Regions from separate parts of the Paenibacillus sp. USHLN196 genome, predicted to be linked through region 1. Evidence: predicted binding sites of a transcription regulator. Region 1 holds the regulator's gene; each other region holds the start of a gene.
What was found. Region 1 encodes Rex, which represses fermentation and respiration genes when NADH is low (regulators of the CRP and FNR family bind a similar motif). Its sites were predicted from a motif close to TTGTGAAATATTTCACAA; they were not measured.
Positions count from the first base shown of each region.

Region 2: a site for Rex is predicted at 2,685-2,702, ahead of pflB (formate C-acetyltransferase). Genes of this name have one in related genera too.
Region 3: a site for Rex is predicted at 2,406-2,423, ahead of nirB (nitrite reductase large subunit NirB). Genes of this name have one in related genera too.

Region 1 is NZ_JBBCYH010000010.1:66,701-70,724, forward strand. It holds gene dinG (ATP-dependent DNA helicase DinG) at 1-1,573, shown strand, start outside; gene WFI24_RS22580 (redox-sensing transcriptional repressor Rex) at 1,790-2,443, shown strand; gene WFI24_RS22585 (amidohydrolase) at 2,430-3,734, shown strand; gene WFI24_RS22590 (cell wall elongation regulator TseB-like domain-containing protein) at 3,774-4,024, shown strand, end outside.
Region 2 is NZ_JBBCYH010000008.1:223,177-227,200, reverse strand. It holds gene pflA (pyruvate formate-lyase-activating protein) at 1-255, opposite strand, end outside; gene pflB (formate C-acetyltransferase) at 344-2,602, opposite strand; gene adhE (bifunctional acetaldehyde-CoA/alcohol dehydrogenase) at 3,711-4,024, opposite strand, start outside.
Region 3 is NZ_JBBCYH010000005.1:403,235-407,258, reverse strand. It holds gene nirB (nitrite reductase large subunit NirB) at 1-2,316, opposite strand, end outside; gene WFI24_RS15315 (metal-dependent hydrolase) at 2,593-3,300, shown strand; gene WFI24_RS15310 (hypothetical protein) at 3,533-3,853, opposite strand; gene WFI24_RS15305 (M42 family metallopeptidase) at 4,024-4,024, opposite strand, start outside.

The sequences.
Region 1 (4,024 bases):
TCGCGCCAAACATGAGGCAGGGTTGTCGGATATCGTAATCACGAATCACTCTAAATTATTTACGGATGTAAAAGCAGCGCATCAGTTACTACCAGCCTATGAGAGTCTTGTGATCGATGAGGCACATCATCTGGAGGATGTCGCTGGTAAGCATCTTGGAATGCATATGAAATATTTCACCTTGGTTCATACACTGACCCGCCTGTTTAAAGACAGTCGTAATGGTCAGCTGCCTATGCTTCGTTCGCAGTTATCCGGGCATGAAAATTCGGTGCAATGGGGCTCGATGGTGGATCAGATGTTCCCGCTCGCTCTTGAAGTTAAAGAGCTATGGGATCGAATGAGTGATGCCTTGTTCGGCCTTTTACCTGAACGAAGTGATGCTTCACCGGGAGAAACAGGGCAATTTTCCCTGCGTTTGAAGGCATCTCAGAAACCGGCCAAATGGCAAGAGCTGCAGGATCTGGAGAACCAGATCTATGTGACATTAGGCGATTTGGTTCGCAAAGGGGACAAATTGCTGCTTGAAGTGAAAGAAGATCAGGATGATTATCAATCCGACAGCCTGATCACGGACATCACAGGTCTACTGAAAGATCTGACCACATTGAAGGAGAATCTACGTTTCTTCATGCGTATGGATGATGCCAAAACGGTGTACTGGATGGAAGCCAGCGGCCAGTTCCGCAGTAAATCTCTCCAGCTGTATGCCGTACCTGTAGATGTCAGTGCACAGCTTAAGGATTTGTTTTTTGATAAAAAGAAAAGTGTTGTGCTTACATCGGCCACGCTTTCGGTAGATAAGTCATTCCAGTTCATGATTGAACAGCTGGGCTTGCAGGAAGCCTCCGAGAATAATCGACTGTTAACGTCGATGCTGCCTTCACCTTTCAACTATCGCGATCAGGCACTTCTGGTGATTCCACGTGATTTCCCAAGTGTGAAGGGCAGTGTGGGGGATGCACACTTTGTCAATATGCTGGTGCAATCACTCGCAGAGACCGCAATCGCCACTCGTGGACGCATGATGGTTCTGTTTACTTCATACAAGATGCTGCGACAGGTCTATGATCCGCTGAAGGAGGCTTTGTCTGGTAACGATATCTCGTTGCTGGGGCAAGGCGTTGACAGTGGAAGTCGCTCCAAGTTGACACGCAGGTTCCAAGATGCCAAAGCAACGGTACTTCTGGGCACAAGCAGCTTCTGGGAGGGTGTAGATATCCCGGGAGAGGCGCTAACCTGTCTCGCTATTGTGCGACTGCCTTTCCAGCCACCGAATCATCCGTTGGTGGAAGCCAAGAGTGAGTTGCTTCAGGAGCAGAAGAAAAATCCGTTCATGAAACTGTCTGTGCCACAAGCGGTCATTCGTTTCAAGCAAGGATTTGGCCGATTGGTGCGTACAGCGAAGGACAGAGGTATTGTGATTGTCTATGATACACGGGTGATCGAAGCGTATTATGGTAAATTCTTTTTATATTCATTACCTGGTCCCAAAATGGAGCATATGCTTACAGAGCAGATGGTGCCACGAATTACCGAGTGGTTGGAAAAACCTGCTACAGAACAAGAATAATGGTTGTTATGTTCGTTATATCATTGCATGACACTATCGTTTGGCGTTAAACTTTATTAGATATTTCCGTATCCGATTAAAGCAGTTGCACGTAGAACTTATAACCTAAATTACAAGGAGCATTCTGTATAAAATGTCACGTTTATCTTTAAATTTATACAGGATGCTCATCTTTCATCTATTATTTTATCGTGGCCTTGGTAAGGGGGAGCAAGAATGAAATCAGATAAAATTTCGGAAGCGGTGGTACGACGTTTGCCTGTGTACTTGCGTTATTTGAGCGAGTTGCATCAGCGTGAGGTGGCCACTGTTTCTTCTCAAGAGCTTGGACAAAGGTTGGATCTGAATCCGGCCCAAATTCGTAAAGACTTGGCTTACTTCGGTGATTTTGGTCGTAAAGGGATCGGGTACGATGTATCCTATTTGATCGAAAAGATTCGTCACATCCTCAAGATTGATCAGCAAATTAATGTAGCTCTGGTAGGCGCGGGTAATCTCGGACAGGCCTTGTCCAACTACAACGCATATCTGAAAGACAATATGAAGATTGTTGCTGTATTCGATGCATACGGACCGAAAATTGGCAGTCAAATCAACAGTTTGACGGTGAAGCCTATGAACGAATTGACGGAAGCAGTTAAAACAGACAACATCCGCATTGGAATTATTACGGTTCCAGATACGGAAGCCCAGAATGTAGCCGATCAGCTTATTGAATCGGGAATTGAAGCGATCCTTAATTTTGCACCAACAATTCTAAAAACACCGCCGCATATCCGCATTCACCATGCTGACTTTACGACGGATCTACTTAGTTTGGCCTATTACTTGGAGACTGGAAAGGACGAAGAGGAAGATGACAACAAATAGATGGGTAATCCACAACGGTAAATTTGCCGTTAATGAAGGCGCAACATGGAATGTGGTTCAAGGATACATGGTTGTCGAGAATGACAAGATTGTGCATATTGGTGAGACATTGCCGGATGGAGACGAAAATTGTACCAAAGTGGATGGAAAAGGATTGTTCTTCCTGCCGGGTCTGATCAATACGCATGGTCATGCAGCAATGTCGCTGCTCAGAGGACATGGAGACGATCTTGCGCTGCAAGTATGGTTGCAGGAAAAAATGTGGCCGATGGAAGCGAAAATGACTTCACAAGACGTATATTGGGGAACTTCGCTATCGGTGCTTGAAATGTTGAAAGGCGGAACTACAGCCTTCCTGGACATGTATGACCACATGGATCAGGTTGCCAAAGTCGTGGAACAGTCCGGCGTTAGAGCAGCATTGGCACGTGGTGTCATTGGGCTGTGCTCGGAAGAAGAGCAATTGCGGAAGCTGGAGGAGTCGGCTGCTTTTGCGCGTGAGTGGAATGGACAAGCAGATGGTCGTATTACAACCGTAATCTCGCCACACGCACCATATACATGCCCTCCTGACTACATAGAGAAGCTTGTACAGGTCGCAAACGACCTAAACCTTCCGCTCCATACCCATATGTCGGAAACGCTTCGTGAAGTGGAGCAGAATGTGGCTGATTATGGCCTGCGTCCTGTGGAACATTTGGAGAAACTGGGCTTTTTCTCCCGTCCATCCCTGGTTGCACATGCGGTGCATCTGAATGATGAAGAGATTGAGATTCTGGCGCGTCATGATGTGGCTGTATCCCATAACCCGGGTAGTAACCTGAAACTTGCCTCCGGTGTTGCGCGGGTACCTGCTTTGCTGAAAGCGGGAGTTACCGTGTCACTTGGAACAGACGGACCGGCAAGCAACAACAACCTGGATATGTTCGAGGAAATGAGACTGGCTGCATTGATCCACAAAGGCGTGTCTGGTGACCCGACGGCAGTGCCAGCAGGCGAAGCGTTACTACTCGGAACATCATACGGTGCCAAATCCATCTTCTTGAACAATACCGGAGCACTCCAGGTCGGCATGAAGGCTGATTTTATCGCCTTGGACATTGAACAGGCACATTTCTATCCACATACAGACCTGATCTCACATACGATCTACTCGGCTTCTGCTAAAGATGTAGAGCACGTATGGGTGGATGGAAAACAAGTGGTTAAACATGGAGAATGTCTGACGCTGGATGAAGAGCGCATTTTGCGTGAGTCTCAATTGGCATTTGATGGTCTGCTTGCTCGTTAATAGCAGGACAGAGCATCATAGGGAAAGGAAGTTCGGCTTTTGAAGAAAAAAAAGAAGTGGATATGGATTTCGCTACTTGCACTGGTTCTGATTCTGTTTGGACTTCAGCGTTATTACGTTTATGTCACGCAGGACCAGCGTAAGGAAGAAGCGCTCGCCATACAGGCAGCTCAGGAGCAGCTGGGCATTACATCCTATGATGAATTGCGAAAGTACATCTGGGGAGATAAAGAAGGCTCTGACAACATCTACTGGACCCTGATCGGCAAAAATAAGGATAACCAGGAAGT
Region 2 (4,024 bases), on a different contig from region 1:
GTGAGCCTGTAACGTTGGTTCTCCGCCAGATATCGTGAGCCCGCCTCCAGAGCTGCGGTAGTAGGATAGATACGGCTCAATTTCAGCCAATACCTCCTCTAGCGTCATTTCTTTTCCGCCATCCAGCGCCCATGTATCAGGGTTGTGGCAATATTGACACTTGAGTAGACATCCTTGCATAAAAAGCACGAAGCGGATGCCTGGGCCGTCAACCGTCCCGAAAGTTTCGAGTGAATGAATATGTCCTTTAACCATGCTGCCTCTTCCTTTCTGTATCCGCATCCGCTGTGCGTTTAATATGTTTGGAATGCCTTGCACTAGCGGTCCTCTACTTGCAAATTATTTACATCGAGCCATGGAACGTACGGTTGATTACATCCAACTGTTGTTCACGAGTCAGTTTAATGAAGTTAACCGCATATCCGGATACCCGGACAGTCAGTTGTGGATAGTTTTCCGGGTGATCCATCGCATCAATCAATTGTTGACGATCAAATACGTTTACGTTCAGGTGATGAGCGTTTTGACCGAAGTAACCGTCCATCATCGCAGTCAGGTTGGATTTACGTGTAGTCTCCTCTTTACCCAATGCTTTTGGCACGATGGAGAAGGTATTGGAAATACCGTCAAGACTGTGTTCATAAGGCAATTTGGCTACAGAGCCAAGGGACGCCAGTGCACCTTTTTTGTCACGACCATGCATTGGGTTCGCACCTGGAGCAAATGGTTCACCTGCTTTACGACCATCCGGTGTAGTCCCTGTTTTCTTACCATATACCACGTTGGAAGTGATCGTCAGCACGGATTGTGTTGGTACTGCGTTACGGTAAGCTTTGTGCTTGCGAATCATACCCATGAAGTTCTCGACCAGTTCAACAGCAATGCTGTCTACGCTGTCTTCATTGTTACCGTAACAAGGGAAGTCTCCTTCGATTTCGAAATCAACAGCGATGCCTTGTTCGTTACGAATTGGTTTAACTTTGGCATATTTGATCGCACTCAGTGAATCTGCTGTAACTGACAGACCCGCGATACCGCACGCCATCGTACGTACAATGTCACGGTCATGCAATGCCATCTCGATCCGCTCATAACTGTACTTGTCGTGCATGTAGTGAATGACGTTGAGAGTGTTCATATACAGCTTCGCCAGCCACTCCATCATTGGTTTGAAGCGCTTCATGACTTCATTGTAATCCAGCACTTCGCTTGTAATGGCAGGATACTCAGGTCCGACCTGTGCTCCGGATTTCTCATCACGACCACCGTTGATCGCATACAGGAGAGCTTTTGCCAGGTTGGCACGAGCGCCGAAGAATTGCATTTGTTTCCCGATCTTCATCGCTGATACACAGCAAGCAATACCGTAATCGTCGCCATAGATCGGACGCATCAGATCATCATTCTCATACTGAATTGAACTGGTTTCAATGGATACTTTGCTGCAATAATCTTTGAAAGCTTCCGGAAGTTTCGTGGACCAAAGTACAGTCAGGTTCGGCTCTGGTGCAGGACCCAAGTTGTGCAGCGTATGCAGGAAACGGAAGCTGTTTTTGGTTACGCGTGTTTCACCATTCACAGACATCCCACCGATGGACTCGGTTACCCATGTTGGATCTCCACTGAACAGTTCGTTATAATCCGGTGTACGCAAGAATTTGACAATCCGCAGTTTCATGACGAAATGATCAACCAATTCCTGAGCCTGTTCTTCAGACAGAATGCCTTCTTGCAGGTCACGTTCAATGTAGATATCCAGGAAGGAAGATACACGTCCCAGTGACATTGCAGCACCGTTCTGTTCTTTGATGGCAGCGAGATAACCGAAGTACAACCATTGGAACGCTTCTTTCGCTGTAGTCGCTGGCAAAGAAATATCGAATCCGTGCATATCGCCCAATTGCTTCAATTCTTGCAATGCACGAATCTGCTCAGACAATTCTTCCCGCAGACGAATGACATCTTCATCAATGACATCAACTTCGAGTGCATTCAATTCACCTTTTTTGTTACGAATCAGGAAGTCTACCCCGTACAAAGCTACACGACGATAGTCACCGATGATCCGGCCACGGCCGTAAGCATCTGGCAGGCCTGTAATAATCCCTGCTTTACGCGCTGCACGCATATCGGAAGTATAAGCATCGAATACACCTTGGTTATGTGTTTTGCGAATGTTCGTAAATATATCAATGACGCCTTGTGGCATCTCAAAGCCATATGCCTCACATGCGTCAATCATCATGCGGATTCCGCCTGTTGGTTGAATGGAACGTTTGAACGGAGCATCGGTCTGAACGCCGACAATCTGCTCTTTGGATTGATCCAGATAACCGGGTTGGTGAGAAATAATAGTACCTGGTGTGTTCACGTCAACATCAAGGACACCGCCGTTATCACGTTCTTTTTTGGTCAGATCAGATACGATCTCCCACAATTCTTTGGTATTCTGGGTTGCACCTGCGAGGAACGCTTCATCACCGTAATACGGAGACAAGTTGTGTGCCAGAAAATCATTCACATCTACGGATTTGGTCCATGTTCCTTTGGTAAAGTTTCTCCAGCCTGTTTGTTGTTTGACATCTTTTTCAATCACCGACATCGTAATCCCTCCACTAATTTGGATTTCTGGACACATAACATGTTGCTTCATTCGTATCATTGTGTGCCCAGAGCCGCGATTAATGTGAATTGTTTCACATAAACCGGATCATGTTCTCTCTACTTGGGAACCGGAACCGCGGGATGAATGTTTTTCTTACATTTTCAGTATACGACTTGGGGGTTTCATCATCTGTGATTTTTGTCACAAAGTCAGTGAACTAACTCACTCCACCTGCGCTGTGTCCCATTGAACCGAAACTTTACACAGGATCACTGCGTGGCAGAACAACCTTCCAATCGCTGTTATCCCCAGATTTTTTTGATTCCCTTTCGAAAAGGGAAAATCCGGGGATAAAGGCGAACGCTTCGCTTTTTCAGGTTATTTCTGCCCCTCCGTTGTCGTGTAAAGGGATTGTTCAAACAGCCACATCACGGATTCCGTGTAACCTCTATAGAACCGAACCATTGCTCCTCTATACTTGGAGCAAACCAAATCTTAGAATAACCCCCCTGAAAAACAGATGCTTTGCTCTTCTGTTTTTCTGCCCTCTCCGTTATTGTGTGAACATCTGGCTCAAACAGCCACATCACGAATTCCGTGTAACCTCTTTAGAACCGAACCATTGCTCCTCTATACTTGGAGCAAACCAAATCTTAGAATAACCCCTGAAAAACAGATGCTTTGCTCTTCTGTTTTTCTGCCCTCTTCGTTATTGGGTGTGTATCTGGCTCAAACAGCCACATCACGGATTCCGTGTAACCTCTCTAGAACCGAACCATTGCTCCTCTATACTTGGAGCAAACCACATCTTAAAATAACCACTTAAAAACAGATGCTTTGCTCTTCTGTTTTTCTGCCCTCTTCGTTATTGGGTGTGTATCTGGCTCAAACAGCCACATCACGGATTCCGTGTAATCTCTCTAGAACCGAACCATTGCTCCTCTATACTCGGAGCAAATCAAATCTTAGAATAAATCCTGAAAAACAGATGCTTCGCTCTTCTGTTTTTCTGCCCTCTCGTTATTGTGTGAAAGACGGCAATCGGGGCTCCCCTCTCGGGGAACCCTGATCTTCTTGCCATAAGGCACGCTTCGTTCTAAATTTATTATTCAAACTTTCCGTAGAAAGCGTTGCGGTATACATCAGCCAGTTCAGTTACCAGCGGCAACTTCGGATTGGCGGTTGTACATTGGTCTTCGAAGGCACGGTCTGCCAGATAATCCACATGTGCTTCAAAGTCTTTGGCATCAAATCCGATTTCCTGGAACGATTCTTCAATGCCCAATGTTCTGTTCAGTTTGCGAATGGCATTGATGAGACTGGTTACGCCTTCTTCTGTCGTACGGGCAGGCAATCCCAAGATGCGGGCAATTTCGGCATAACGCTCATCCGCTACAAAGTGCGAATATTTCGGGAACG
Region 3 (4,024 bases), on a different contig from region 1:
CATCAAAGCTTTTCGTTCTTCGAGGTTATCCACGACAACCGAGCGAATATGTTCCAGACCCATGCGTTCCACCCATTCCGAAGTCCGTTCCAAATAGTTACCTGTCTCGCGGTAATACTGCATGATGGCTCCGCACAGTTCGATCAACTCTTCATCCGTTTTTACTTTGCATAGGGAATCAGCAAGTCTTGCTTTAATACCGCCGTTACCGCCGATAAAGATTTCCCAGCCCCCGTCGTTACCAACGATACCGATATCTTTTGTACATGCTTCTGCACAGTTCCGCGGACAACCATTGACAGCATATTTAAACTTGGCTGGCAGATCCAGACGTTCGAATTTGCGTTCAATTCTGGCGCCCATAGCCATGGAATCCTGTGTACCGAATCGGCAGAATTGGGAGCCGACACATGTTTTGACCGTACGCAGCGATTTGGCGTATGCATAACCTGAAGGCATATCCAGTTCAGCCCAGACTTTGGTCAGATCTTCTTTTTTGACACCAATCAAGTCGAGACGCTGACCGCCAGTCACTTTGACTGCTTTAACATCATATTTAACGGAAACGTCAGCGATGCGTTTGAGGTCTGCCGGTGTAGTTACCCCGCCATACATCCGAGGTACAACCGTATACGTTCCATCTTTTTGAATATTCGCGTTCATGCGTTCGTTAACAAAACGGGATTCCTTCTCATCTTCGTGCGTGTCCGGAGCAATCATGCCAAGGTAATAGTTGATTGCCGGACGACATTTGGAACAACCTTCTGGCTGACTCCATCCAAGTACATTCATGACCTCTTTGGTCGTTTGCAGCCCTTTTTGACGAATCTCGGCTACAATCTCATCCCGTCCCATAGATGTACATCCGCAGATGCCCTGTTTGGCTCCAGTACTGAAGTTGTCTCCAAGTACATATTGCAAAATCTGTTCCACAACCGGTTTACATCCACCGCAAGAGCGGGTTGCACCGGTACAGGCTTTGATTTCATCTACAGTGGTCAGGCCCTGGTTTGTAATTACATCGACAATAGTTCCTTTAGTCACTCCGTTACATCCGCAGACGATCTCGTCCTCGGGCATCGTTTCAACAGAGGTTGCTTTCTTATGACCGCCACAGCCTGTGCCCATGAGTGAACCGTACAATTCCTCGGTCATTTCGGTTTGATTTTTGATCAGCTTTTGCAATTCGGCAGAATCCGTAATGTCACCGAAGAGCACGGCACCGACCATTTTATTGTCACGAAGCAGAATCTTTTTGTAGGTTCGTTTCCAGTCATCTTTGTGCGAAATGACGGTGTGTTCCGGACTGTCGATGAATTCACCGGTTGAAAAGACGTCCACACCCGAAATTTTCAATTTCGTGGATACAACAGAACCTTCATAAGGAGCCGTCTCAACCCCGCAGATATGTTTCGCCAGAATCATGCCTTGTTCGAACAATGGGGCAACGAGGCCATAACATACGCCGCGGTGCTCTGTACATTCCCCGACCGAGTACACATTCTCAAGTGAAGTCTGCATATAGTCATTCACGACAATGCCCCGATTCACTTCCATACCGCTTTCACGGGCTACAACCGTATTAGGCTTAATCCCTACAGCCATGACAACAAAATCAACATTCAGAACCGTATCATCTGCAAAACGTATCCCTTCAACGCGTTCGCCGCCCAGCAGTTCGGAAGTCTGCGCACCCATCTTGAACCGGATACCCTGACGTTCCAATTCAGCTTTCAACATGGCTGAAGCTTGCGGATCAAGCTGACGCTCCATCAGATCCTGCATCAAGTGCACTACGGTAACTTCCATGCCAAGTTGTACCAACCCTTTGGCAGCTTCAAGGCCTAGCAGTCCGCCCCCGATAACGGCCGCTCGTTTATACTGTTTAGCAGCTTCCAGCATGACATTGCAATCGGCGATATCACGGAAACCGACGACACCTTCTTTGTCATGTCCAGGTACGGGGAGAATAAAGGAGTTAGAGCCAGTCGCAATGATGATTTTGTCATAAGGGAAGCGAGTTCCATCCTCCGTCACAACTTCATGGGTATCCGAATCAATCCGGGTTACGGTTGTTCCTGTATGGAGGGTAATACCATAATCCTGATACCAGTGGAGATCATTCAGTACGATGTCATCCAGTGTTTTGCTTCCTTCCAATACATAGGACAACATAATTCGGTTGTAGTTAGGGTAGGGCTCTGTGCCAAAAACAGTAATATCAAATCGCGATGTTAATTTCAAAATTTGTTCTACGGTACTGATTCCTGCCATTCCGTTACCTATGATAACGAGTTTCTCTTTTTTTCCGTTCATGTGGGTATGCCTCCTTGGATAGACGCTGTACATTACCAACAATTTTAGTGGTTTATATTTGAAATTATACAAGTAGTTGACGACAGTTTATGTGATTTAATTCACTAATAAAGATAGAAGAGTCAAAAATATAATAGTGTGAGCCCCATCACAGAAAGTGATATTTATTTTCATACAAATAAGAAATGCGAACTATTGTTCTTGTTTTGGTTTCGTTGTACTATCAAAAGTGGGCTATGTATGTTCCCTATTTCTTCGAAAGGAAGTTTTTGCACCATGATGGGAAGATCCCACCTGATGATCGGGACAGGCGTATCACTTTCTGTACTTCAGTTGGCTGGTATGCCGGTGACTGCACCGGCAGTTACGGTTGCTCTGATTGGTTCCTTATTGCCTGACATCGATGAGCCGAATTCGCTGCTGGTATCGAGAGCATTGCCTAATAGCCTGATTAGGCTGTTACAGACTATTCTTTTGCCGACAGCTGTATTTGTGTACTTCTATGTTCATGCCAAACCGTGGAACCTGTTGCTTGCGATCCTCATTGCACTTGTGTCATTTCTACCCTCGCGTTCACTACGCAAAGTGCTGATGTTTGCGATTGGACTCGGGCTCGTTTTCTATGGTCACTCATTCGCGCCATGGAATCTGATTGCAGGCAGTCTGTTAATGCTCTGCACCACCCTGACTCACAGGGGACTGACACATACCCTTTATGGAACCGCAATATGGGCTGGCTTACTTTACAGCACGACCCAGCAGCAGGGACCGGAGATTTGGGTAGCGGGAGGTACGGCATATGCGATGCATCTGTTGGCCGATTCACTAACCAATCGGGGTATTCGTCCGTTACCACCGTTCAAGTGGCGCATACGGGTGAATCTGATGAGTACAGGAACCAAGCGAGGGGCCGTTGTAGAGAATGTCTGCATTGTGCTTACCCTTATTTTGGCCTGGATTGCATTCTCACCGCTATTTCTATAGCCATCCAAGAAACGCCAGCCCGCATATTGTGGACTGGCGTTTATAGGTATGCATTTCATAATGAATGGAGCGTAATCACGTACGCCAATTCAGGATTGAGATGGTGAATCGGTTAGATCGTCAATATCGGAAGAACCAAATACAAATAAAACAACAAGAATGACAATAATCAATAGCTCAGCGAACCCATTTCCGTCAAAGTCAGACATCACTTCAACCTCATTTCTTGGCGTTAAGAATTGATTCTCTGTTGGAAAGCCCGGATAACATCATTCAACGTCATGTCCCCACCAATCTCATCCAGGAATTGCACCAGTTTGTCTTGATTCGATGGTGTAATGTTTTGTAACGTTTTATATTGTCCGACCAGTTCAACGACCAGTGTAGCTTCTCGAAACAACGTGACCGCATCCACTCTTAACTTCCCGCTTACCAGTAATGCAGCAACGATAAGTTCCAGATTTCTTCCTTTAAGGTTGCCATTGAGAAGGGTGTTTGCAGCATTTGTTTTTTTGGAACCTTTATTCGATTTTCCATTCCTTCTCACTGCCATAACAGGTCCCCCGCTGTTTGGTGTTTGAATCATCTACCGTTATTGTATCTTATGTGTAATTCCCTATAATGTTCGGCCTATTAATCCTCTGTGTAAATGTGTTCAACTGATATCGTTGTGGATATAAAAAAGAGACCTCCCGATATAGTTAGGAGGTCTCTTGTCAACTTT